2 regions of the Bacillus sp. KNSH39 genome follow, and region 2 is predicted to be linked to the other one. Evidence: riboswitches for the same ligand, from Rfam matches in the RefSeq annotation. Region 2 holds a riboswitch; the other holds the start of a gene.
The links. A riboswitch is a leader RNA that binds a small molecule or an ion and turns the genes downstream of it on or off. The one in region 2 is predicted to bind FMN.
Positions count from the first base shown of each region.

Region 1 (11,464 bases), 2.8 Mb from region 2:
CTCACTCTTTCGTGCGATGCTACGCATATACGAAAGAGACTTCACGGGAAATGAAGGGATAATGGCAACGTATCATGCTTTATTTATACATATAACAAAAGAGGGGAAGAGATGAAATGAAACAAGTACAAACAAAAAGGGATTGGAAAAAACTTGCATACGACGTAGTGGAAGAGAAGATGATTACGAAAGAAGATGCAATAGCGATATTAGAAGCTGATGATACCGAAGTTTTAGAAATTATGAATGCGGCTTACATTATTCGCCATCATCACTTTGGTAAGAAAGTAAAATTGAATATGATTATTAATACGAAATCTGGATTATGTCCTGAAGATTGTGGATATTGCTCACAGTCTATTATTTCAGAAGCACCGATTGATAAATATGCATGGTTAACGCAGGAGAAGATTGTAGAAGGGGCACATGAAGCAATACGCCGTAAAGCAGGTACATATTGTATTGTAGCGTCTGGTCGTCGTCCGACGGATAAAGAGGTAAATCACGTAATTGGAGCAGTTAAGGAAATTCGTGAAACGACAGACTTGAAGATTTGTTGTTGTTTAGGTTTCTTAAATGAAGATCAAGCAGGACGTTTAGCGGAAGCAGGCGTGCATCGTTATAACCACAACTTAAATACACATGCAAATAATTACGATAGTATTTGTTCAACTCATACGTATGATGATCGTGTTGATACAGTTCAAAAAGCAAAACAAGCGGGCATTTCCCCATGCTCGGGAGCGATTTTTGGCATGGGAGAAACAATTGAAGAGCGTGCTGAAATTGCATTTGAATTACAACGTATAGATGCAGATTCTATCCCTTGTAATTTCCTTGTTGCTGTAAAGGGGACACCTCTTGAAGGACAAAAAGAGTTAACTCCAGTAGAATGTTTAAAAGTACTGGCAATGATGCGTTTTGTAAACCCGACAAAAGAAATTCGTATTTCAGGAGGACGTGAAATCAATTTACGTTCTGTACAGCCAATCGGTTTATTTGCAGCAAATTCTATTTTTGTCGGGGACTACTTAACGACAGCTGGACAAGAGCCGACTGCGGACTGGGGTATGATTGCAGATTTAGGATTTGAGATTGAAGAATGTGCATTATAAGATAGATGAAAAAGCAAACTTGTAAAAGGGTTTGCTTTTTTTGTAAATAAAATGTAATAAATAGTTGTGAACGCTTGATATTATTGGTTTTTAAGCGAAAAAAAGAATTTTTGTGGACGAATTTTCCAAGCCCTAGTTGTACATAGTAAATATGTAATTTATATTGGGTTGGAGGATTTTACATGTACAAATACATATTAGCGATTATGACTTGTTTAATTTTAATAAAAGCAATAAGTTCTGATCCAGTTAAGGCTGCTGAAAATCTTGAACAAAAAGAAATGCAACAAAGAATCGAACAACACTTTCGAACGAAAGCTGAACATTTTGGATTGAAAACGGAAGGAAAAGATTTAAAGGAAGTTAGAAAAGAAATTACTATTATAGAAGAAGCGAAAAAAAGAGAGAATGTATGGAGAACGGCACAAGCTCTTCATATAAAAACAGAAGGAAAAACGATGAATGAATTAATAAAAGATGTACAAAAAAAGGTGAAAAAATAAAAAGAGGCCGCAGCCTCTTTTTTTATGCCCATTGTTTTGATAAGTGAGCCATTTCAATTGCAGCAACAGCTGATTCATATCCTTTATTACCAGCTTTCGTACCTGCGCGTTCAATCGCTTGTTCAATTGTTTCTGTCGTTAATACGCCGAAAATAACTGGGATGTCCATTTGTAGTGATAAAGACGCAACACCTTTTGCTACTTCATTACAAACGTAATCGTAGTGAGTTGTAGCACCTCGGATTACAGTACCTAATGTAATAACAGCATCATACTTTCCGCTACTAGCCATCTTTTTAGCGATTAAAGGAATTTCAAATGCACCAGGAACCCAAGCAACATCAATATCATTTTCCTCTACACCGTGACGCTTTAATCCGTCTAAAGCGCCGCCAAGTAACTTACTTGTAATAAATTCGTTAAAACGTCCAACAACAACTCCAACTTTTAATCCTGTACCAACTAAATGACCTTCGAATACCATAATAAATCTCTCCTTTAATTTATAAGTTTAGTAAGTGTCCTAATTTGTTTACTTTCGTTTGTAAATACGATTTATTCTCTTCTTTTGCTGGCATTTGCAACGGTACACGCTCGACTACTTCTAAATCGTAACCTTGTAAGCCAGCAATTTTTCTTGGGTTATTCGTTAATAATCGTAAACTCTGTAAACCTAAATCTTTTAATATTTGAGCACCGATACCGTAATCACGAAGATCAGCAGGGAAGCCGAGTTTTTCATTTGCTTCTACAGTATCGAATCCTTCTTCTTGTAATTTATAAGCACGAAGCTTATTAAGAAGCCCAATGCCTCTTCCTTCTTGCCTCATATAAAGAAGAACACCTTTTCCTTCACGCTCAATTTGAGCAAGTGCTGCATGGAGTTGTGGTCCGCAATCGCAGCGATGTGAACCGAATACATCTCCTGTTAAGCATTCAGAATGAACACGTACAAGTACCGGTTCACCTGTTGAAATATCACCTTTTACAAGTGCGATATGTTCTTTCGTATCTAATGAGTTAGAATAGCCAATTGCGTGGAAAGTACCGAAATCTGTAGGTAATGTAATTTCCACTTCTCTCGTCACAAGTGTTTCATGATGGCGGCGGTAAGCAATTAAATCTTCTATTGTAATCATTTTTATATCAAATTGTTTTGCGCATTCTATTAAATCAGGTACACGTGCCATCGTGCCGTCCTCATTTATAATCTCGCAAATAACTCCAGCTGGTTCGGCACCGCATAGCTTTGCTAAATCAACAGCAGCTTCTGTATGACCTGCACGACGCAGGACACCGCCTTCTTTCGCAATTAATGGAAAGATATGTCCAGGTCGATTGAAATCAGCACCTTTTGATGCGGGGTTTAACAATTCTTGTATCGTAGTTGCACGTTCGTGAGCGCTAATCCCTGTTGTTGTAGAGACATGGTCAATGCTCACTGTAAACGCAGTATGATGTGAATCTGTATTATGAGATACCATTGGTTCTAATTGTAGACGTTCTGCGTACCCTTCCGTAATCGGTACACAAACGAGACCACGGCCATGTGTAATCATAAAATTAATTGTTTCTGGTGTAATGTACTCTGCTAAAGCAATAAAATCGCCTTCATTTTCTCGGTTTTCATCATCACATACGATAACGACTTTACCTTTTTTTAAATCTTCTAGAGCTTCTTCAATACGATGAAACATTGTGCTTCCCCCTTATAGAAATCCGTTTTCTTGTAAAAAGCTTTCGGTCATTGAACCTACTCGTTTTGTAGGTTTAGTAATAAAGCGTTCAATATATTTACCAATCATGTCACACTCAATGTTTACGATATCTCCGGCATTTTTTGCTCCAATGACAGATTCGCTTACTGTGTGCGGGATGAGTGAAATCGTTATGGAAGATTCGTCTATATCAAATATCGTTAAACTCGTTCCATCAACAGCAATGGACCCTTTCTGCAAACAATAGCGCAGTAGTTCATCAGAAATTGCTATTTTGTAATAGACGGCATTGTAATGTTGTTTTTTATTTAAAATCGTTCCGATTCCATCAATATGTCCTGAAACGAAATGTCCACCGAATCGTCCGTTTGCAGCCATTGCGCGCTCTAAATTTACTTTAGAGTGCGGTTTAAGCATGCGAAGTGATGTCGACTGCATCGTTTCAGGCATTGCATCAACTGTAAATGAAGTAGTTGTAAAGCTTGTTACAGTTAAGCAAATACCGTTAACCGCGATACTATCACCTAAGTGAACATCTGATAAAATTTTTTTTGCATGAATCGTTAATTTCATCGCTTCTCCGCTTTGTTGCATGTTTGCTATCGTTCCTAATTCTTCTACAATTCCTGTAAACATTTCGTCACCTCGTTTCGGGCATTCGCAATGATTTTTATATCATCACCAATTTGTTTCATCTCTTGAATTTTCAAGGAAAGCGCATTTTGTAATTTTGAAAAACCATTTCCTCCAAATAAAGTAGGAGCATCTTTCCCACCAATTAATTTCGGACTTATATAGGTTACAATTTCATTAAAATTGTTTGTTTTTAAGAAACTTGCATGAATCGATTGGCCACCTTCAACGAATAGAGAAAGAATTTGTTTCTCTCCAAGAAAGGAAAGAAGGTCCTCGATTTCTATATGTTTCGTTTCCATTTGGAATATAGCTATATTTTTAGATTCATAAGAAGATATCTTCTCTTCCTTTACATCCTTACCGACAATAATCCATGTCGGTGCTAAACCATCTGTTATAACATGAGAAGATGGTGGCGTTCGTAAATGGGTATCTAAAACAACGCGAATAGGATGTTTCCCACCATTTGGAATTCTTGTTGTTAAATGAGGATTATCAGCTATAACTGTATTCACTCCAACAAGAATTGCATCATGTGTATGGCGATATTGGTGAACATCAGCACGTGCTTCTTCACCTGTAATCCACTTACTTTCACCAGTTACAGTTGCTGTTTTTCCATCTAAGCTCATCGCTGTTTTGATTGTTACAAAAGGGCGCTTCGTTTTCATGTAGTGAAAAAAGTAGCGATTTAATAAAACTGCTTCTGCTTCAAGAACACCGGTCGTTACTTCAATTCTAGCTTCCTCTAATCTTCTTTTTCCGTTACCAGAAACGAGCGGATTACAATCGAGAGTAGCAATTACAACACGCTTAACTCCTTTTTCGATGAGCAATTCACAACAAGGTGGTGTTTTTCCAAAGTGGCTACACGGTTCCAGTGTTACATAAACGGTAGCGTCTTTGGCGTTCTGACCAGCCATTTGAAGGGCATGAACTTCTGCGTGTTCTTCACCAGCTCGTAAATGAGCCCCCATACCAACGATGTTTCCATCTTTTACAACAACAGCACCAACCATAGGATTTGGACTTGTTTGTCCTGATGTCCCTTCTGCTAACTGCAGGGCAATCCTCATATATTCTTGATCTGTCATTTTCTTCACCTCTCCTAAAAAAATCAAAAAACCCCAAGGATTTAATATCCTTGGGGTTTGGGAGACGTGATTTCTAGAAATATAGTTTGAATACGAAAGCATAGGAAAGAAACCTAACGATAATTGATATTTCTGCATAAGGAAAAAACCTAGCAAAATATCGAATTTTTAAACGCTAGTTGTCTCTTTTTATTTCAGCATAAAAAATAAGTATAGAAAATTAAACATATATAAAGAATCAAAATGAATCTTTAAAAATATGCATACTGAAATAAAAGTGTATTCACTATATAAAAAACTAGAAACATATCCTTCTCCCATCCAGACTATACTGTCGGCCCTAGAGTTTCACTAGATCCACCGTTTTCGAGTTGAAAACGGGTCACGGACTTAGAAGTTTTCACTTCATCACCGCCGGTTGGGAATTTCACCCGACCCCGAAGGATGCTGTTTGCTCAAATTATAGCACAAAAAAAATAAAAGGCTAGTAAAAAATATTCGAATGTGAAGAATTGTGTGAAAATATATGCAGGCTGGAATGGAAATAAAAGTATTAGAAATGTTGTAAGGAGAAGGGATATAACGGAGTTGCTAAAAAGAAAAAACATGCACAAAAAAATGTGCATGTCACATGTAAAATTATTCTGCCTCTGGTGCTCTAACAACAGATTCGAATTTACCTTTATGCGAAGCGTCGCAATAAGGCATATTTTTTGATAAACCACAACGGCATAAAGAAAATGCCGGTTTTGCTGGGAATACATTCCCTTGTGAGTCGACTAATTCCACGTCCCCTGTAACGCGAAAAGAGCCATTATCATTTACTTTAATTTGTACTTTTGCCAACGTTATCCCTCCTTCCCAAACGCTTAATTTCATCATATAATCAAGGGAAGTGCTTGACAATATAAAAAGAGCACTTTGTTTGAGAAAGAAGAGAGTGTTATAATAGTTTTCATAACTGACTAGAGTAAGGTGACGAGAGATGGATAAACAATTACATACATTACGAAACATTGCAAATGAGCGCACGTGGGCATCATTTTTGAATGATAATCATCCATATAGTTTGTTACATTGGTCCATTGCAGGTGTAGGGCAAGAGGCAAAGGATGTTTGGTTACTTCAAGATGAAGTAACATTTCAAACGACAGAATTCCCAACGTTAGATGATGCAATGCAATGGATTTCTGAAAATATGGAACAAGTTACAGACGTTTTAGCGCAATAAAAAACAGGCTTATGCAAGCCTGTTTTTTGTTTCTTTCACATATGTGTTTAAAAATTGATCGACGGCTGCTTCGTACTCTTCTTTATTTTCGTTATAAGAGCAAGCGTGTGCACCGTGTTCTGCAATATAAAGCTGCTTATTATTTTCTTTCGCTTCATATAATGCTTTTGTCATATCAGCTAAAATATAGTCGTCATCTTTACTATGAATAAAGAGAACGGGATTGTTAATGTTTTTTATACAGTCGATTGGTGAAACTTCACGAATTGTATAACCGTCACGAACTTTCAAAAATGCGTTTGCTAAAGGTAATAAAGGCCATTTTGGTAAATGGAATTCAACCTTTAAACGGTGCTGTAATTGTCCTTGAAAATCAGAGAAAGGACAATCTGCAATATAGAAATCAGCACCATCTTCTACAAGTCCTGCGTATTGAAGAAGTGTTGCAGCTCCCATAGATTCACCATGAATACCAAGTGTAATATTGGTGCCAAAACGGTTTTTTAGCCAGTCAACTACGGATTTTAAATCATGTTTTTCATAGTATCCATAGCTTGTTGTTTTTCCGCCAGTTTTACCATGACGACGATGATCGTAAATGAGGACGTTATATCCCCTTTTTAAGAATAAGTTTGCATATTTTACAGAGTTTATTTTATTTACAGTTACACCGTGGCAAAAAACCATAAACTTATTGGTGGAATGACCAGCAGGAATGTAATATCCGTGAAGGTCGTATCCGAATTGTGAAGGGATATGAATTTCTTCTTTATGAAGAGCATCAAAATCCTCTATACGAAAATGTTTTTTCGTTTCTCTTTCGAGTACTTCTTCCTCTGTTTTTTTCTTTAAGTACATCACTTTATTTGTAAAGAAAATCCCAAGGGCAGTTATTGCACCTAGTATAGTAAACAGTGCTGCAAAAAAACGTTTCATACTTTACCTCATCCTCCAAATACCGTTACATGTGATACACTTATATTGTATCACAATGATATAAAAGGGGAGAAATAGGAAATGCTGCATATACAAAAAATTACGCCAGCGATGAAAGAAACAATCCGGATGTTCATGTGTGAGAACTGGGGAAGTTCATTGATGGTTTCACGTGGTAAGGAACATCAGTTAGAAGAGTTGCCAGGATTTGTTGCGCTCTCAGATGACAGAATAATCGGAATTATAACGTATGAAGTGACCGGAAATATATGCGAAATTGTATCGCTAGATAGCTTTGAAGAAAGAAAAGGAATAGGGACGAAACTTGTGGATTGTGTATTACAAGTTGCAGAAGAAGAACGGTGCAGACAGGTTTGGCTTATTACAACAAATGATAATATGAATGCGTTACGATTTTACCAAAAACGTAATTTTGTAATGACTAATTTATATGTGAATGCGGTAGAGGAGGCACGAAAAATAAAGAAAGAAATTCCACGTATGGGATATGATAATATCCCAATTTTACATGAAATTCAGTTGGAGTATCGTTTAGTGAAATGATGTAACAATTTTCAGAAATATGAGTTATTAATCTTGACGGATAGTGTAATTTAGGTTACCGTAAAATTGTAATCTATTACCATATTAAGGGGTGACGATGTGGCAACTATACGTGATGTTGCAAAATTGGCAGGTGTTTCAGTCGCAACCGTTTCACGAGTTATTAATGAAAAAGGATACGTTCATGAGGACACAGTAAAACAAGTAAAGGAAGCAATTGAAGAATTACGTTATAGGCCAAACAGTGCAGCGAAGCCACTATTTAAAGAGAGTTCAACGATAATTGCATTACTTGTAGATAATTTATGTAACCAATCAAACATCACTTTGCTACATTGTATTGAGGAAATAGCATATAAAGAAGGCTATCAAATCATTATTTGTAATATAGAGAATAAAGATAGATACAGACATATGCTGAAGCAAAATAACATTGCAGGTGTTATTTTGACGAGAGCAGTTTTTAAAAGTGTAGGAGAAATTCCATTTCCATTTGTTGTGATCGATGAGCAACAATCACATGGAAATTATTATGAAAGTGGACAGAGAGCTGTTTCTTTATTAAAAGAGAAAGGGTGTCACTTTCTTGCATATTTCGGTGAGGGAGAAGAAAGTGAAGAAATGGAAGATCATATAGCAGGGTTTTTAGACGCTGTTTGGGATGAAGGAATCTCTTATCGAGAAGAATGTGTACAAGGGTATACAAATAAACAATTTATTACATTATTGCAAAACAATCCGTATATAGATGGAATTGTAGCCTCAAGTGATCAGATTGCTATTGAGTTAATTCGGTCAGCGAGATTTCTAAATATACATATACCAGATAAATTAAAAATTGTTGGACCGAATGGGAGTATAGAGTGTGAATGGATAGGTTCATCACTACCGACAATTGAAAGCTATGTCAAAGATAACGGAAAAGTAGCTTTTCAACAATTAAAAGGAAAAATAAAAAAGTAAAAGGTGCGTTTTATACGCACCTTTTTATAATGTAATTGCGGCAATAAAGCCAAATATAAGTAACGGTATATTGTAATGTAGAAAAGTGGGTACACATGTATCCCATATATGATGGTGCTGACCATCAGCATTTAAACCGGATGTTGGTCCAAGGGTACTATCCGATGCTGGAGATCCTGCGTCACCTAGTGCTCCGGCTGTACCGATAATTGCAATTGTGGCCATTGGACTAAATCCAAGCTGAATGCAAAGAGGTACAAAAATGGTTGTTAAGATAGGGATGGTTGAAAAGGATGAACCAATTCCCATCGTAACGAGAAGTCCAATAACGAGCATAAGAAATGCAGCGAGTGGTTTGTTATTTCCGATTATATGTGCACTCGTTTGCACTAGAGATTCAACATGTCCTGTTTTTCGAAGAACAGCGCCGAATCCAGCGGCAGCAATCATAACAAAGCCAATAAAGGACATCATACGCATTCCGCTTGTTAATATCGCATCTGCTTCTTTAAGTGGTAGACTGCCACTAACTGATAAGACGATAATACCTGCTAAAGCACCGAAAATCATTGATTCTGTTGTTAATTGAACAGTTAATGTAGCAATGATAGATAATAACCCGAAAGTAATGCTACGTTTTGTATAGGGAACGATTTCATTTTCGGTAGTATGAATTTGTTCTGTTTCATACGTACGAGGTTTTCGGTACGTAATGAATACCGCTACACATAATCCAATAATCATACCGATTGCTGGAATAGTCATTGCTTTTGGAATAAGTGTGACATCAAATGTAAGGCCGCTTTGCGCAGCGTTGGTTTGCAATACGTCATGATAAATTTTTCCGAACCCTGCAGGGATCCACATATAAGGAGTAATCAATCCAAATGTAATAATACATGTGACAAGTCTGCGATCCACTCTCAGCTCATTTAATACTTTTAAAAGTGCTGGAATTAAGATGGGGATGAAAGCAATGTGAACAGGAATCACATTTTGTGAGAAACAAGCCATCGTTAAAATAATGAATAAAATAAGTATTTTAGAATAAACTTGTTTTTTCGTGTCTTGTTCATTGCCAATCCATTTTAATGCAGTTTGAATCATAGCATCTGGAAGTCCTGTTTTGGAAAGGGAAATAGCGAAACCACCAAGCATTGCATAACTTAAAGCGATTGGAGCACTGTTTCCAAGACCAGTTGTAAAAGTGTTAATCGTTTCTGAAATACCGAGTCCGCCGATAAGTCCGCCTGTTAAAGCTCCAACAATGATGGCGACAATGACCTGGACACGTAACAAACTAAGCAATAGCATAATTGCTACTGCGACGAGTACAGCGTTCATAATAAATGTAATCTCCCTAAATTTTTATTCTGTTAAGACAAGTAAATATGAAACATTTTGCTATGTTTATACATACTTGCGACATATTATTATAAAATGTTTTCTATGAAATGTAAAAGAGCCTTTTGTTACTAATGCTGAAAAGCTAGTTCTTGTTTAATTGATTGTAAAGAATTAGCGAATAATTCTGGTTCTTCTAAATCAGGAGAATGTGCTGAATTTGGGAACCAAATCATCTTTTTTATAGGCGCTTCAATAATATCGCAATATTCCTGAACGAGTGCATAAGGAGTTTGATAATCATAGCGACCAGAACAAAAATAAACTGGAATAGATAAACTTGAGATAGAAGAAAAGAAATCGATTGTCAGCATTTCTTCCCATAAAATTCCAGATTTTAAATTTCCTGCGAGAAACTTGAACCAATCTAATAGCGTATATTCGGGAGAAAAGAAACCTTTTCGTATGAAAGAAAAGGAAGATCCGTTTTGGATTGCGCCTCCAAATGTGCCAAGCCACTTTCTTTGAATAATGAGACGTCTCGTATCTAAAAATGGTGGTTTGCCTAATTTTAAAAGGGAAGCTAATGCTTTTTTATGATCATGTTTTTTTGCAGAATGAATTAAATGTTGATATAGCAATTCTTCATTTTGTTTCATATGTACAATTTGCCCAATACCGATGTAAGCCTCGATATACTTTGGATATTGATGTGCTATGTTAAGCCCAATAATACTTCCCCAAGAATGACCAGCGAGAAATAGTTTTTGTTTGTTGAACTTTTTAAGTACATATTGAATCACTTCTTTTGCATCGGAAACGAATTGTTCGATTGTGAAATTTGCTCCGAAATCTTTCATTGAAAAGGATTTACCAGCTCCGCGCTGATCCCAATTAATAACAATAAATTGCTTCTCTAATTCTTTTTGAAAATGGCGAATAAATCCGATTTGTGCCATCCCAGGTCCGCCGTGACAGCATAATAAAATAGGTTGCTCTACGTTTTGTCCACGCATAAGGAGAGTTTGTTTTCGATTATTAATCATAACGCTTTCTATCGTAGCGATACTATTAGGAATGAGTTGTTTGTTTTCGTTATAGAACTGAGGGGTGTAGCTACGAAAAAGCATATTGAAAACCTCCTTTTGTGAAATCGTATGAATCGCACAGGCTATTCATTTTGCATATACTGTTAGAAAATCATTGTAACATACCATACTAGTGTCATTTCAACACGGGAGGAGGGAAATTGTGACGATTGGAGAAATTATAGATGGTTTAAATAGACGTGAATCCATCGCTATTATAGCAAAACGTCTTGAAATAAGCCCGTATACATTATCGAAGAAATTAAGATTGA
Region 1 covers NZ_JBQXYO010000001.1:2,517,665-2,529,128, reverse strand. Annotated here, with positions in the region: gene bioC (malonyl-ACP O-methyltransferase BioC) at 1-115, shown strand, start outside; gene bioB (biotin synthase) at 117-1,115, shown strand; gene ACUL40_RS12775 (hypothetical protein) at 1,298-1,618, shown strand; gene ribH (6,7-dimethyl-8-ribityllumazine synthase) at 1,641-2,102, opposite strand; gene ribBA (bifunctional 3,4-dihydroxy-2-butanone 4-phosphate synthase/GTP cyclohydrolase II) at 2,122-3,315, opposite strand; gene ribE (riboflavin synthase subunit alpha) at 3,328-3,972, opposite strand; gene ribD (bifunctional diaminohydroxyphosphoribosylaminopyrimidine deaminase/5-amino-6-(5-phosphoribosylamino)uracil reductase RibD) at 3,954-5,066, opposite strand; FMN riboswitch at 5,372-5,515, opposite strand; gene ACUL40_RS12750 (CDGSH iron-sulfur domain-containing protein) at 5,706-5,912, opposite strand; gene ACUL40_RS12745 (DUF2552 family protein) at 6,052-6,297, shown strand; gene ACUL40_RS12740 (alpha/beta hydrolase) at 6,307-7,233, opposite strand; gene ACUL40_RS12735 (GNAT family N-acetyltransferase) at 7,315-7,797, shown strand; gene ACUL40_RS12730 (LacI family DNA-binding transcriptional regulator) at 7,897-8,760, shown strand; gene ACUL40_RS12725 (Na+/H+ antiporter family protein) at 8,785-10,104, opposite strand; gene ACUL40_RS12720 (alpha/beta fold hydrolase) at 10,236-11,234, opposite strand; gene ACUL40_RS12715 (ribbon-helix-helix domain-containing protein) at 11,356-11,464, shown strand, end outside.
Region 1: linked by a shared signal. The riboswitch ahead of ribD (bifunctional diaminohydroxyphosphoribosylaminopyrimidine deaminase/5-amino-6-(5-phosphoribosylamino)uracil reductase RibD) and the one ahead of ACUL40_RS27495 (ECF transporter S component) in region 2 are both predicted to bind FMN.

Region 2 (11,464 bases):
ATATCTCCGCTTATTCCATCTTTAAAAAGTAATTGGTTACATATTCACGTGACGACGGCAGCAGCAGGACAAGCCATTTTAGCGATTAGTTTTATTACAGGTGTTATGTATTTATTGAAAAATGTAGATCAATCGACGAGAAGTAAACGTACATTTTGGCTAGAGACGGTAGTATTTACACTTGTTTGTACAGTTGGATTTATTGGAGTAACAACGGTATTTTCTAGTATGAAATATGAAGCGAAGTTTCAATGGATTGATAAAAATGAACAACAAGTGGAAATGAAATACAATCTTCCGGCTTTAGTTGGACCGCACGAAGGGAAGTTACTGACAGAAAATAAATTAGAACCGGCAGTTGAAGTTCCAGCGATTGTAAATGCGAAAAAATTAAATACTGTTATTTGGTCAGTGTTAGTTGGAACATTACTGTATATTGTATTAAGACTTGTTTTACGGAAGCGAGTATCGGCGGCACTTCAGCCGTTAGTAAAGAATACGAATAGTGATTTACTAGATGAAATCGGATATCGATCTATTGCAATTGGATTCCCAGTGTTCACATTAGGTGCATTAATTTTTGCGATGATTTGGGCACAAATAGCGTGGACACGTTTTTGGGGCTGGGATCCAAAAGAGGTTTGGGCACTTATCACTTGGCTCTTTTATGCGGCAGTATTACATTTACGCCTATCAAAAGGATGGCATGGAGAGAAGTCAGCTTGGCTTGCAGTAATTGGTTTTGCAATCATTATGTTTAACTTTATTGTAGTAAACTTAATTATTGCCGGTTTACATTCATATGCATAGAGAAATAAAATAGGGGAGTGCATGTCACTTTCCTATTTTATTTTTGTCAACTTTTCTTCTTTTTTGAGAAAAACATGACAAAGTAGCGGTTGATTTTGTAAAATGATGTCGAGGACATTATATGCTGTTCAAAAAAAATACATAGTTTTGGAAAAAAATTGAACAAAATTTATTATTCTTGTGAAGCATAATGTGGGAAGTGAAACATTTAGAAGATTGCTTAAATAAACGAGAATAGCGCAACATAATAGTTAAAGAAGGGTAGGTGTGAACCGCTGAGGTGAGAGTGCGCAGCGGGTAGAGATGGAAAATGAATCAAGAATTTTAATTGTAGATGATGAGGATCGTATTCGTCGTTTATTGAAAATGTACTTAGAAAGAGAACAATATACGATTGAAGAAGCAGATAATGGTGATACAGCTTTAGAAATGGCGTTGCAAAATGATTACGATTTAATCTTATTAGATCTTATGATGCCTGGTAAAGATGGCATTGAAGTATGTAAAGGGGTTCGTGAGAAGAAAGCGACACCAATTATTATGCTGACAGCAAAAGGTGAAGAAGTAAATAGAGTACAAGGATTTGAAGTTGGAACAGATGATTATATTGTAAAGCCATTTAGTCCACGTGAGGTCGTACTACGTGTGAAAGCGGTATTACGTCGTGCTGTACCAACAACATTCTTTACACAAGATACAACGACAAAAGATGTTACTGTATTCCCGCACTTAACAATTGATAACGATGCACACCGTGTTACTGCAGATGGTAATGAAGTAAACTTAACGCCGAAAGAATATGAGTTACTATTATTTTTAGCGAAAGCTCCTGATAAAGTATTCGATCGTGAGCAACTGTTAAAAGAAGTATGGCAATATGAATTCTTCGGAGATTTACGTACAGTTGATACACATGTAAAGCGTTTACGTGAGAAGTTAAGCAAAAAATCACCAGATGCAGCGAAAATGATCGTTACTGTTTGGGGTGTAGGTTACAAATTTGAGGTTGTGAACGACTGATGCTTTGGAGAAGTGTAGTAGGGAAGTTATGGATGACCATATTACTTCTCGTTTCGTTTGTTCTTGGATTTGTTGCGATTTTACTTTCACAGTTTTTTAGAACGTATTATGTTGATATGAGTGAAGCTAGGCTTCAAAAAGTTGCAACAAGTGTTTCAGAGTTAATTGAAGAAGGTGCCGATGTAAAAACGATTGAGAATATCGCTTACAAATTCTCTGACCCACTTTCAAGGATTATTATTGTAGAAGATGGTAAAGAAATCTCTTCTTCACCGAAACAAGAAGGGTTAGTCACTCTTACAATGGATGACTTAAAAGAAGATAAAGAATTAGCGGCTGTGTTTACAGACAAAAAAGAAATTAAGAATAATATTAGAAAAGCGTCTAATAGTAGGAAGAATAAAAACACCGAAAATGATATTATGATCGTCGGAAAACCAGTGCAATCAAAAAATCAAAGTGCAGTGTTCGTATATGAATCTTTACAAGTACCGATACAAGGTATGGAAAGAACAACTGATTTTATTTTCTTATCGGCTGGAATTGCGATTATATTAACAACTTTCTTTGCGTTCTTCTTATCTACTCGGATTACAGCACCGCTTCGTAAAATGCGTGAGGTTGCTTTTGAAGTGTCACGTGGGAAGTTTGATGCAAAGGCTCCTATGGTATCTCAGGATGAGATTGGTGAGCTTGCAACGGCCTTAAATCAAATGGGAAAACAGTTGAAGTTTAATATGAACGCCTTGCAACAAGAAAAAGAGCAGTTAGCAAGTATTTTGAGTAGTATGGCAGATGGGGTTATTACGTTAAATCAAGAAGGTGAAGTCGTTGTAATCAATCCGCCGGCCGAACATTTCTTACAAGTTTGGCAAGAAGAAAAAGAGATAGAGCTCAGTAAAAAACTACCTTCTGAACTTGTGGAATTATTCCATCTCGTTGTAGAAAGCGAACAACAACAAGTTGTTGAAATTAATTTACAAAAAGGAAACTATGTAGTTCTTATGACGCCGCTTTACAATCAAACGAAAATTCGTGGAGCTGTAGCAGTGCTGCGAGATATGACGGAAGAACGTCGTCTTGAAAAGATGCGTCAAGATTTTATTGCGAATGTATCACATGAACTTCGTACACCAATGGTCATGCTGCAAGGGTATAGTGAAGCGATTTTAGATGATATTGTGCAAACGAAAGAGGAAATAGATGAGTTTGTTCAAATTATTTATGATGAATCTGTTCGTTTAGGTAAACTTGTAAATGAATTGTTAGATTTAGCTCGTATGGAAAGCGGTCATGTAGAGTTACATATTGGTGAAGTGGATATACATCCGTTTGTTGAAAAAATTGGTCGTAAATTCCAAGGGATTGCAAAGGATAAAGAGGTCGCGTTAACGGTTGATTTCAAAGGTCCAATTGAACAATACCCGTTTGATGCAGATCGTATGGAACAAGTATTGACGAATTTAATTGATAACGCAATACGTCATACGAATGCAGGCGGACATGTAACGCTTGTAATTGATACGAAAAATAACGGTCTTATTTTTGAAGTACAAGATTCGGGTGCAGGCATTCCAGAAGAAGATATTCCATTTTTATTTGATCGTTTCTATAAAGCTGATAAAGCAAGAACACGTGGGAAAAAGGGTGGAACAGGACTCGGGCTTGCGATTGCGAAAAATATTGTTCAAGGCCATGATGGTAAAATTTCTGTATCAAGTGTTGTTGGAGAAGGAACTACATTCTCTGTACATTTACCGAATCGTATAATTTAGATATGCGTTTTTAAAGTTGATAATGAATAAAGTTCTGCTGGTTTTTATTTTTTTGTAAACTCAATTAAATAAAGAATGGTAGAACTTTTTTCTATGTTGCTCGAATAAAGAATAACAAGAGAGGTGCTGTGAAGAAATGAAATTATATACAAAAACAGGAGATAAAGGAACGACAAGTGTAATAGGTGGCAGGGTTGATAAAGATGATATCCGTGTGGAAGCGTATGGAACAATAGACGAGGCAAATTCTCATATTGGATATGCAATGACTAAGCTTCAAGGCGGGGCTTTTATAGATATTTACAATGAGCTCGAAAATATTCAACATGAACTATTTGATTGCGGAGGAGACTTGGCAATAGTGGAACAAAAAATTCCTTATAAAGTGACAATTGTGATGGTTGAAAGTTTAGAAAGAAAGATTGATTTATATATAGAAGAAGCCCCGCCACTAGAACGCTTTATTTTGCCAGGTGGTAGCGAGGCAGCGGCTACTATTCATATTGCACGTACTGTTGTAAGGAGAGCAGAACGCTCTATAGTATCATTGCAAAAAGAAGTGAAAATAAATGAAGTTGTATTAAAGTATGTAAATAGATTATCTGATTATTTGTTTGCGATAGCTCGAGTAATAAATGCCCGATTACAAGTGAAAGATGTGGAGTATAACCGTAGTGCAGTAGTTTTTCGTGATAAGAAAGAGAAGGAAGTGGAGTAATTCACTTTCTTTTTTTGTATACTTTTTTCTGTAATATACCAAAATAGAGAAGGTATGGTGGTAATTAGAAAACGGAGGATGTATATGAAAGTTTTAAAATGCGGTGTCATGTTATTGAGTATACTGTTTGTATCTCAATTACATGTTTATGCAGAAGAAAATCGATGGACATGGCCTGTTGAAGGTCAGATAAGTGATTATTTTGGGACAAGGCATGGAAAACACTATGGTATTGATGTAGCTGCGCCGATTGGAACGCCTGTGGCAGCTATCCAAGATGGTAAGGTAACGAGGTCTTATTATTCAAGTAGTTATGGAAATGTTGTATTTATTAAACACGGAGAATATGAGGCTGTATATGCACATTTAAATAAGAGATATGTGGATCAAGGAGATTATATTTCCAAAGGAGAAAAAATTGGAGAAGTAGGGAACACGGGAGAATCGCGAGGTGCGCACTTACATCTAGAACTTCATCAAGGAAGATGGACGATGGCGAAAAAGAATGCGATGAACCCATTGCTTGTTTTAAGTGAACAAAGAAATGAAGTTGTTTCTTCGTCATTATATGTCGTACAAAAAGGGGATACTTTAGTTAGTATTGCACGGAAATTTAGTATGACACTTAAGGAAATTAAAGAAAAAAATGGATTGCAGCAAGAGCTAATTTATCCTAATCAACAATTATATGTTAAGTAAAGGAAACGCTTCAAAAATTAAACTTTGAACAAATTTATGTTCTTCTTAAATAAGATTCAATGTAAATGAAATTATATGGGCGCTTTTGCTAGAACTATTGAGTGAATCAGAGCATCTATATCTAAAAGAAAACCGTCCCAAAATTTATTTTGGGACGGCTTCTTTTACCAAAAAATAAAGACACATATAAATCCAGAAATAGCTAAATAGCTGTATAAGTAAAAAACTTTTGTTCTTGTTTTCTCTTTTGTTCGAAACAGTACGATAGTCGGTTCAATTAAACCGATTGTCAAACAAAGTAGGCCAAGAAGCATACAACCAATCGAGATAGAATACAGGGCGATTTGTGGTGCTTGAAATGGAATCATCCATTTTAATAAAAATGCAATAAGTGCAGTGTAACAAATACTACCGATGTATTTATTCAGTGGTGTATTAGAACGAAAACCAGGAAGTTTTTTTAAGAAAGAGCGGGAAACAACTTCTGTTTGTAAAGATGTATGCTCTTCAATAATTTTTTGAGCTTCTTTTCCTTTTTGAAAAAGAGATAAGATCCAATTTCGCTCACCCTGAAAAATAAATTGAGAAGTTGTCAAATAGTGATCAATCTTCACTTTATTCCAACTCTTCCACGGATGACGCTCACACAATTTTAATTTACTTTCTGTTTTTTTATCATACTGATAAATACTGATGCCATCTTCATCGAAAGTAGCATAGTATGTCTCGTTTGAGAATGTGCCTAAATCAATTGGGCAGTAGAAAAGTAATTCTTTTTTTAAGTAAAAGTATTCTTTTCTTAAGTTTTTTTTCATTGCTTCTCGAATAGAATGTCTCTTGTCTTTTTTCATGACATTTCCTCCATAACTCAGAAAATGTTCTTATCTTAACAATTCAATATCTTATCACTTTTAATTATATATGACTAGGTAATTCAAAAGAGAAATGCCGAATAATAAAAAATATGGATTGTATTGTAAAATATCTCGCAATTTATTTGTTGTTACGAAAAATAAATAACTAATTTTAAATAAGTTACAATTTTTTAGTTCACAATGTTATGAGGTTGTTGTATAATGAAGGGGAAAATAGAATATCGGTCTATCTTCGGGGCAGGGTGAAAATCCCGACCGGCGGTGATGAACTATTTATGATTTTGTTCTAAGCCCGCGAGCCGTTAAGGCAGGATTTGGTGTGATTCCAAAGCCGACAGTATAGTCTGGATGGGAGAAGATGGAGGTTCAAGCGTTCAAAAAAGATATGGATTTGAACGTCTGTTTGATGTGCCTTAAATTCTCCCTTTGTGTAAAACACAAAGGGTTTTTTCGTTCTATGAAAAAATAGGCATAGCAGAACCTTTCCACTTTCCATGAGATGATCGATGGAAAAGGAGAGAGAAAGATGAAACAAAAAAACAGTGTAGTGCAGATGGTGAGTGTAGCGATGCTAAGTAGTATTGCATATTTACTAATGATGTTGGATTTCCCGTTCCCAGGGCTTCCGCCATTTTTGAAAATTGATTTTAGTGATGTACCAGCTCTAATTGCGGCAATTATCTTTGGACCAGTAGCAGGAGTGATTGTAGAGGCGATAAAGAACATTTTACATTACGGGATTCAAGGAAGTTTAACGGGAGTACCAGTTGGAGAAATTGCAAACTTTATTGCAGGATGTTTATTTATTGGGCCAGCAGCTTTCTTATTTAGAAAGTATCGTACTGTGAAGAGTTTAACTACAGGATTAATGCTAGGGACAATTACAATGGCACTTATTATGAGTGTATTAAACTACATCATCATATTCCCGGCGTACACTTGGTTTTTAAATTCACCAGCTATGTCTAGCGAAGCTATAAAAACAACGGTTGTAACGGCAATCTTACCATTTAATTTAATTAAAGGGATTGTTGTAACAATTGTATTTGTAGCATTATTCTCACGCCTGAAAGTATGGGTGTTTGCAAAAATGAAAAATGCATAATATATACTAAAACCATTAGTAGTGTGAAACTACTAATGGTTTTTTATTAAGGAAAATAAAATTTAGATACAAAAAACGCCCCTCATCAATAGGAGGGGCGTTTTTTGAAGTTAATAAAAGACTATTCGAATTTTAAAGCGTCTCCGTCGAATGATTCGTCAGCAACTTTAATTGAGTCAGTTGGACAGCCTTCGAATGCATCCATCATATCTTCAATTAATACATCTGGAATTTCAACGATACCTTGGTTATCATCTAATGTTACAAATGCAATACCTTCATCATCATAGTCATAAATGTCTGGTGCAGCAGCGCCACAAGCACCACATGCAATACAAGTATCTTTATCAACGATTGTATATTTTGCCATCTTTTTTCCCTCCTGATAATATGTATGTGAAAAGCTCGCCATAAAAATTATAACCTTATTGTAAAACGGTTTGTAAAACTTTTCAACATAAAATTATAATGATAATGCTTATCAATTAGAGTGTCAACTTATTTTTGAATTATGTCATAAGATTTTCAAAATACGTAAATATGATTTCGTTTGATACAATAGAATATATACAAGTATATAGTTCTTATATGATAAGTTTAATGAGCGACAGTAGATAGTGTAATTGTACTGAAAAGAATGAAGTTAAGATTGGAAGGTGGAAGCGGTCATGCAAATACAATATACTTTGTTGCATTGTTTAAAACAATTGAATGGTGAAAGAACCGTTTCTTCTATTTATTATTTACTAAAGGGCAAACGTTCTTCGCAAACTTTACAAGATGGAAATATGTTCCGAATTTCTTTTTTGTTCGGAATATATAAATCATTAAATAGAAATGACTATGATGGTGAAGTTGCAAAGTTGTTGCAAGCGGATTTTATTCAAGAAATACATGAAAATACATATGTGTTAACACCTACGGGTAAAATGCAGTTACATAAATGGGAGGAAGTTTATGCTTTTCCGGCGCATTTGCATGGTTTACATTATGGTGAATTAGGTGAAACATTTTGGAAAAGATTATCATTAATTATTCAAACCATATCAAATTTACAACAGAATAATACGAGATTTATTCCAATTCAGCAAGATACAGAAATAATGATGTGGGTGAAACGTTTTCTAACAGGAAGGCCATATAAGAGAAGTGAGTTGGCGAGAAAACTATGGACGGAAGTACATAATCTTTTAGAAAAGAGTAATGCGATAGAAGCGACGATTGTAACATATCGATTAACGGGTTATGAACGCATTGGTTGTACATTGCAACAATTAGCAGAAATTACGAAACAAGATATATTCAGGGTGTATTTTTTATTTTGGGGTACAATACATTTCTTTATACAAGAAGTTCGTGATAAAGAAAATGAATTTCCACTATTAGCTGAAATTATATCTTATCCAAATGAGAGAGCTGAATTATTTAGTTTATCCACGAAAAAAACATATAATTTTTGGAGACAAGGACGTTCTTTAGAAGAAATAGCGACGATTCGGAATTTAAAGGTTGCAACGATAGAAGATCATTTTGTTGAAATTGCTTTGCGAGAAAAAGATTTTTCTATTGAAATGTTTATGGAAAAAGAAAAGATAGACAAAGTAATAAAAGTAATTGAAGCATTGCAAACGCGGAAGTTACGTGTTTTGAAACAAGCGGTTGGAGAAGATATCTCTTATTTTGAAGTTCGTCTTGTATTAGCGCGGATGGAGGGTGTAAATGAAACTTGAAGAATATTTATATAAGTGGTTTGGATATTCTGAATTTCGTCCAGGTCAAAAAGGAGTAATTACAGATTTATTAGAAGGAAAAGATGTGATAGCAATGCTTCCGACTGGAAGAGGGAAATCTATGTGCTATCAGTTTCCGGGGCTTATGCGAGAAGGAACAGTGCTTGTTGTATCACCGTTATTATCTTTAATGGAAGATCAAGTGACACAATTAAAGTATGTTGTGAAAAACCGAGTGATAGCATTTAATAGTTTTCGGACATTAAATGAAAAAAGAGAAGCGATGAAAAAATTATCTTCATATAAATTTATTTTTGTTTCACCAGAGATGTTGCAGTCGGAGTTATTAATTAGGGAATTGAAGAAAATTCATATTTCATTATTTGTTGTTGATGAGGCTCATTGTATTTCTCAATGGGGTTATGATTTTAGACCGGACTATAAAAAACTAAATGTAGTTATTGAAAATATTGGTTCTCCTACAGTATTAGCATTGACAGCCACAGCGACAAAAGGGGTACTGCAGGATATCGCAGATAGTTTAAATTTAAAGGGTGCCGCGGAACATGTATACTCTATTGATCGTCCTAATATTGCAATGGATGTGCAATTTGTAGAGACGATAGAAGAAAAGAAAGAGGCGCTTTTAGAGCAGGTGATGTATTTACAAGGGCCGGGGATTGTATATTGCTCAAGTAGAGCGTGGACAGAAAGGTTAACGGAATACTTGAGAGGGAAAGGTGTTACTGGTGTAGCTTTTTATCATGGTGGTATGGAACATGAAGAGCGTATGTTAATTCAACAGCAGTTTATGAACGATCAATTGCAACTTGTAATATGCACAAGTGCATTTGGTATGGGGGTAAATAAGGCGAATACGCGATATATTATTCATTTTCATTATCCAACTAATATAGCCTCTTACTTACAAGAAATCGGAAGAGCTGGAAGAGATGGCGAACCGAGTATAGCTATTTTATTATGTAGTCCGTTGGATCATGATTTACCAATTTCAATCATTGAGGATGAATTGCCAAGTAAGTCACAAATAAAATTTTTATTTTCTTTACTACAAGAAAGAATATTTCAAACGAAGGAATTACCAATAGAAGATGTAGAAGAAATTTGTTATAATGCAGCAAGATTTAATGAGCAATATTGGCGTTTCGTTCGTTATCATCTCGAACAGGTTGGAATTATACAACAACGAAGATTATTATTAGAAGGTTTGTCAGATGAAATCATGAACCGATTAATAGCTGAAGTAGAAATAAGGTTGCGTAATAAATATAGTGAGCTAGAAAATATGAAGTCATGGATACAAGTTAAAGGGTGTAGACGTGAATATGTGCTGCAACAGTTCGGTTATAGGAAAGAGCAAGAGTTAATTAATTGCTGCGATTATTGCGGTATTACCAAAGAAGATTATAAAAAAAGACGAGCGCAACAATCGGATTTCGACTATAATTGGGAAACAGAGTTACAAAAGCTTTTCGGCCTAGAAAAGATGGAGGAATGATGAACATTCAAAGGCATAATGTTGAAGATATGAGTCCGCAGGAAATAAGGCTGAATCTATATATAACACAGTTAATTATTATCGGTATTGGCTGTTTACTGGCATATATATTATTTCAAGATGTAAAAGAAGTCTTTAATTTATGGAAATGGGAACCAGTATCTATACTTATTATAGGTGGTTTGTTAGCGATTGGTATTGTGTTATTAGATTATGTTGCAATGCGAGTGTTTCCGGAGTCATGGTTTGATGATGGTGGTATTAACGATAAGATGTTTCGAGGAATGTCCGTTCTACACTTACTCGTTATTACGTTCTTGATTGGTTTTGCAGAAGAATTTTTATTTAGAGGTGTAGTACAGACTCATTTTGGAATTGTAATTGCGAGCTTCGTATTTGCAGTGTTACATATTCGTTATATAACAAAGCCATTTTTATTTTGTTTCGTCTGTTTTATTAGTTTTGTCTTTGGTTATGTATTTGAATGGACAGGAAATTTGTTTATAACAATCTTTGCACACTTTCTTGTTGATTTTATAATGGGACTCCAATTAAGAAAATAAATGGAAGGTGGTGGTGAACAACATGAGGAAACGAATTCCTGATTTTGAAGAGGAATTAGAAGTTGAGCGAGTGGAAGAAAAAGAAAGTTTACCGCCGCGTAGTGAAATTCATAGAAATAAAGAGAAAAAACAAAAGTTTAAAATAAATCACATTTTCGTCCGGGTTTTAACATTTCTATTCATTCTTCTGCCGATTAGTATTTTGTGGTACACGGATAAATATATTCAGGTGAAGGGTGATAGTAATAATGCTGGAAAAAGTGCGTTTGAAGTAATCTTCTTTGATTCAGCTAAATCTGAGTCGCAGAAACATTCTGAAAAAGTAATAACGCATACTGTGAAAGAGGGAGAAACTTTAGAAAGTATAGCGAAGCAATATTTTTCAGATGGAAATGGAATTGAAGTAATTAAAAAGTATAATAACTTGCAGGAAGATGAAGTGAGTGCAGGTCAAGAATTAAAAATTCCGATAAAAGATAAGTCCACAAAGCAAGAAAGCTAGCGAGTTAAGCGATCACAGTTTGTTATAAAAGCCTAGGATTATCTTTATGAGGAGGGAGTCAAAAATATGATATGGATTATATTATTCAGTACTCTCATAGGCATGGGGATTTTATTACTTTTTGTGATGTATAAAGAAGCGATGCGTA
Region 2 covers NZ_JBQXYO010000001.1:5,341,955-5,353,418, forward strand. Annotated here, with positions in the region: gene resC (cytochrome c biogenesis protein ResC) at 1-810, shown strand, start outside; gene resD (DNA-binding response regulator ResD) at 1,114-1,830, shown strand; gene resE (sensor histidine kinase ResE) at 1,830-3,605, shown strand; gene ACUL40_RS27480 (cob(I)yrinic acid a,c-diamide adenosyltransferase) at 3,742-4,323, shown strand; gene ACUL40_RS27485 (peptidoglycan DD-metalloendopeptidase family protein) at 4,408-5,022, shown strand; gene ACUL40_RS27490 (hypothetical protein) at 5,187-5,873, opposite strand; FMN riboswitch at 6,122-6,261, shown strand; gene ACUL40_RS27495 (ECF transporter S component) at 6,424-7,002, shown strand; gene ACUL40_RS27500 (ferredoxin) at 7,124-7,372, opposite strand; gene ACUL40_RS27505 (helix-turn-helix domain-containing protein) at 7,671-8,732, shown strand; gene recQ (ATP-dependent DNA helicase RecQ) at 8,722-10,251, shown strand; gene ACUL40_RS27515 (CPBP family intramembrane glutamic endopeptidase) at 10,251-10,814, shown strand; gene ACUL40_RS27520 (LysM peptidoglycan-binding domain-containing protein) at 10,837-11,316, shown strand; gene ACUL40_RS27525 (metallophosphoesterase) at 11,383-11,464, shown strand, end outside.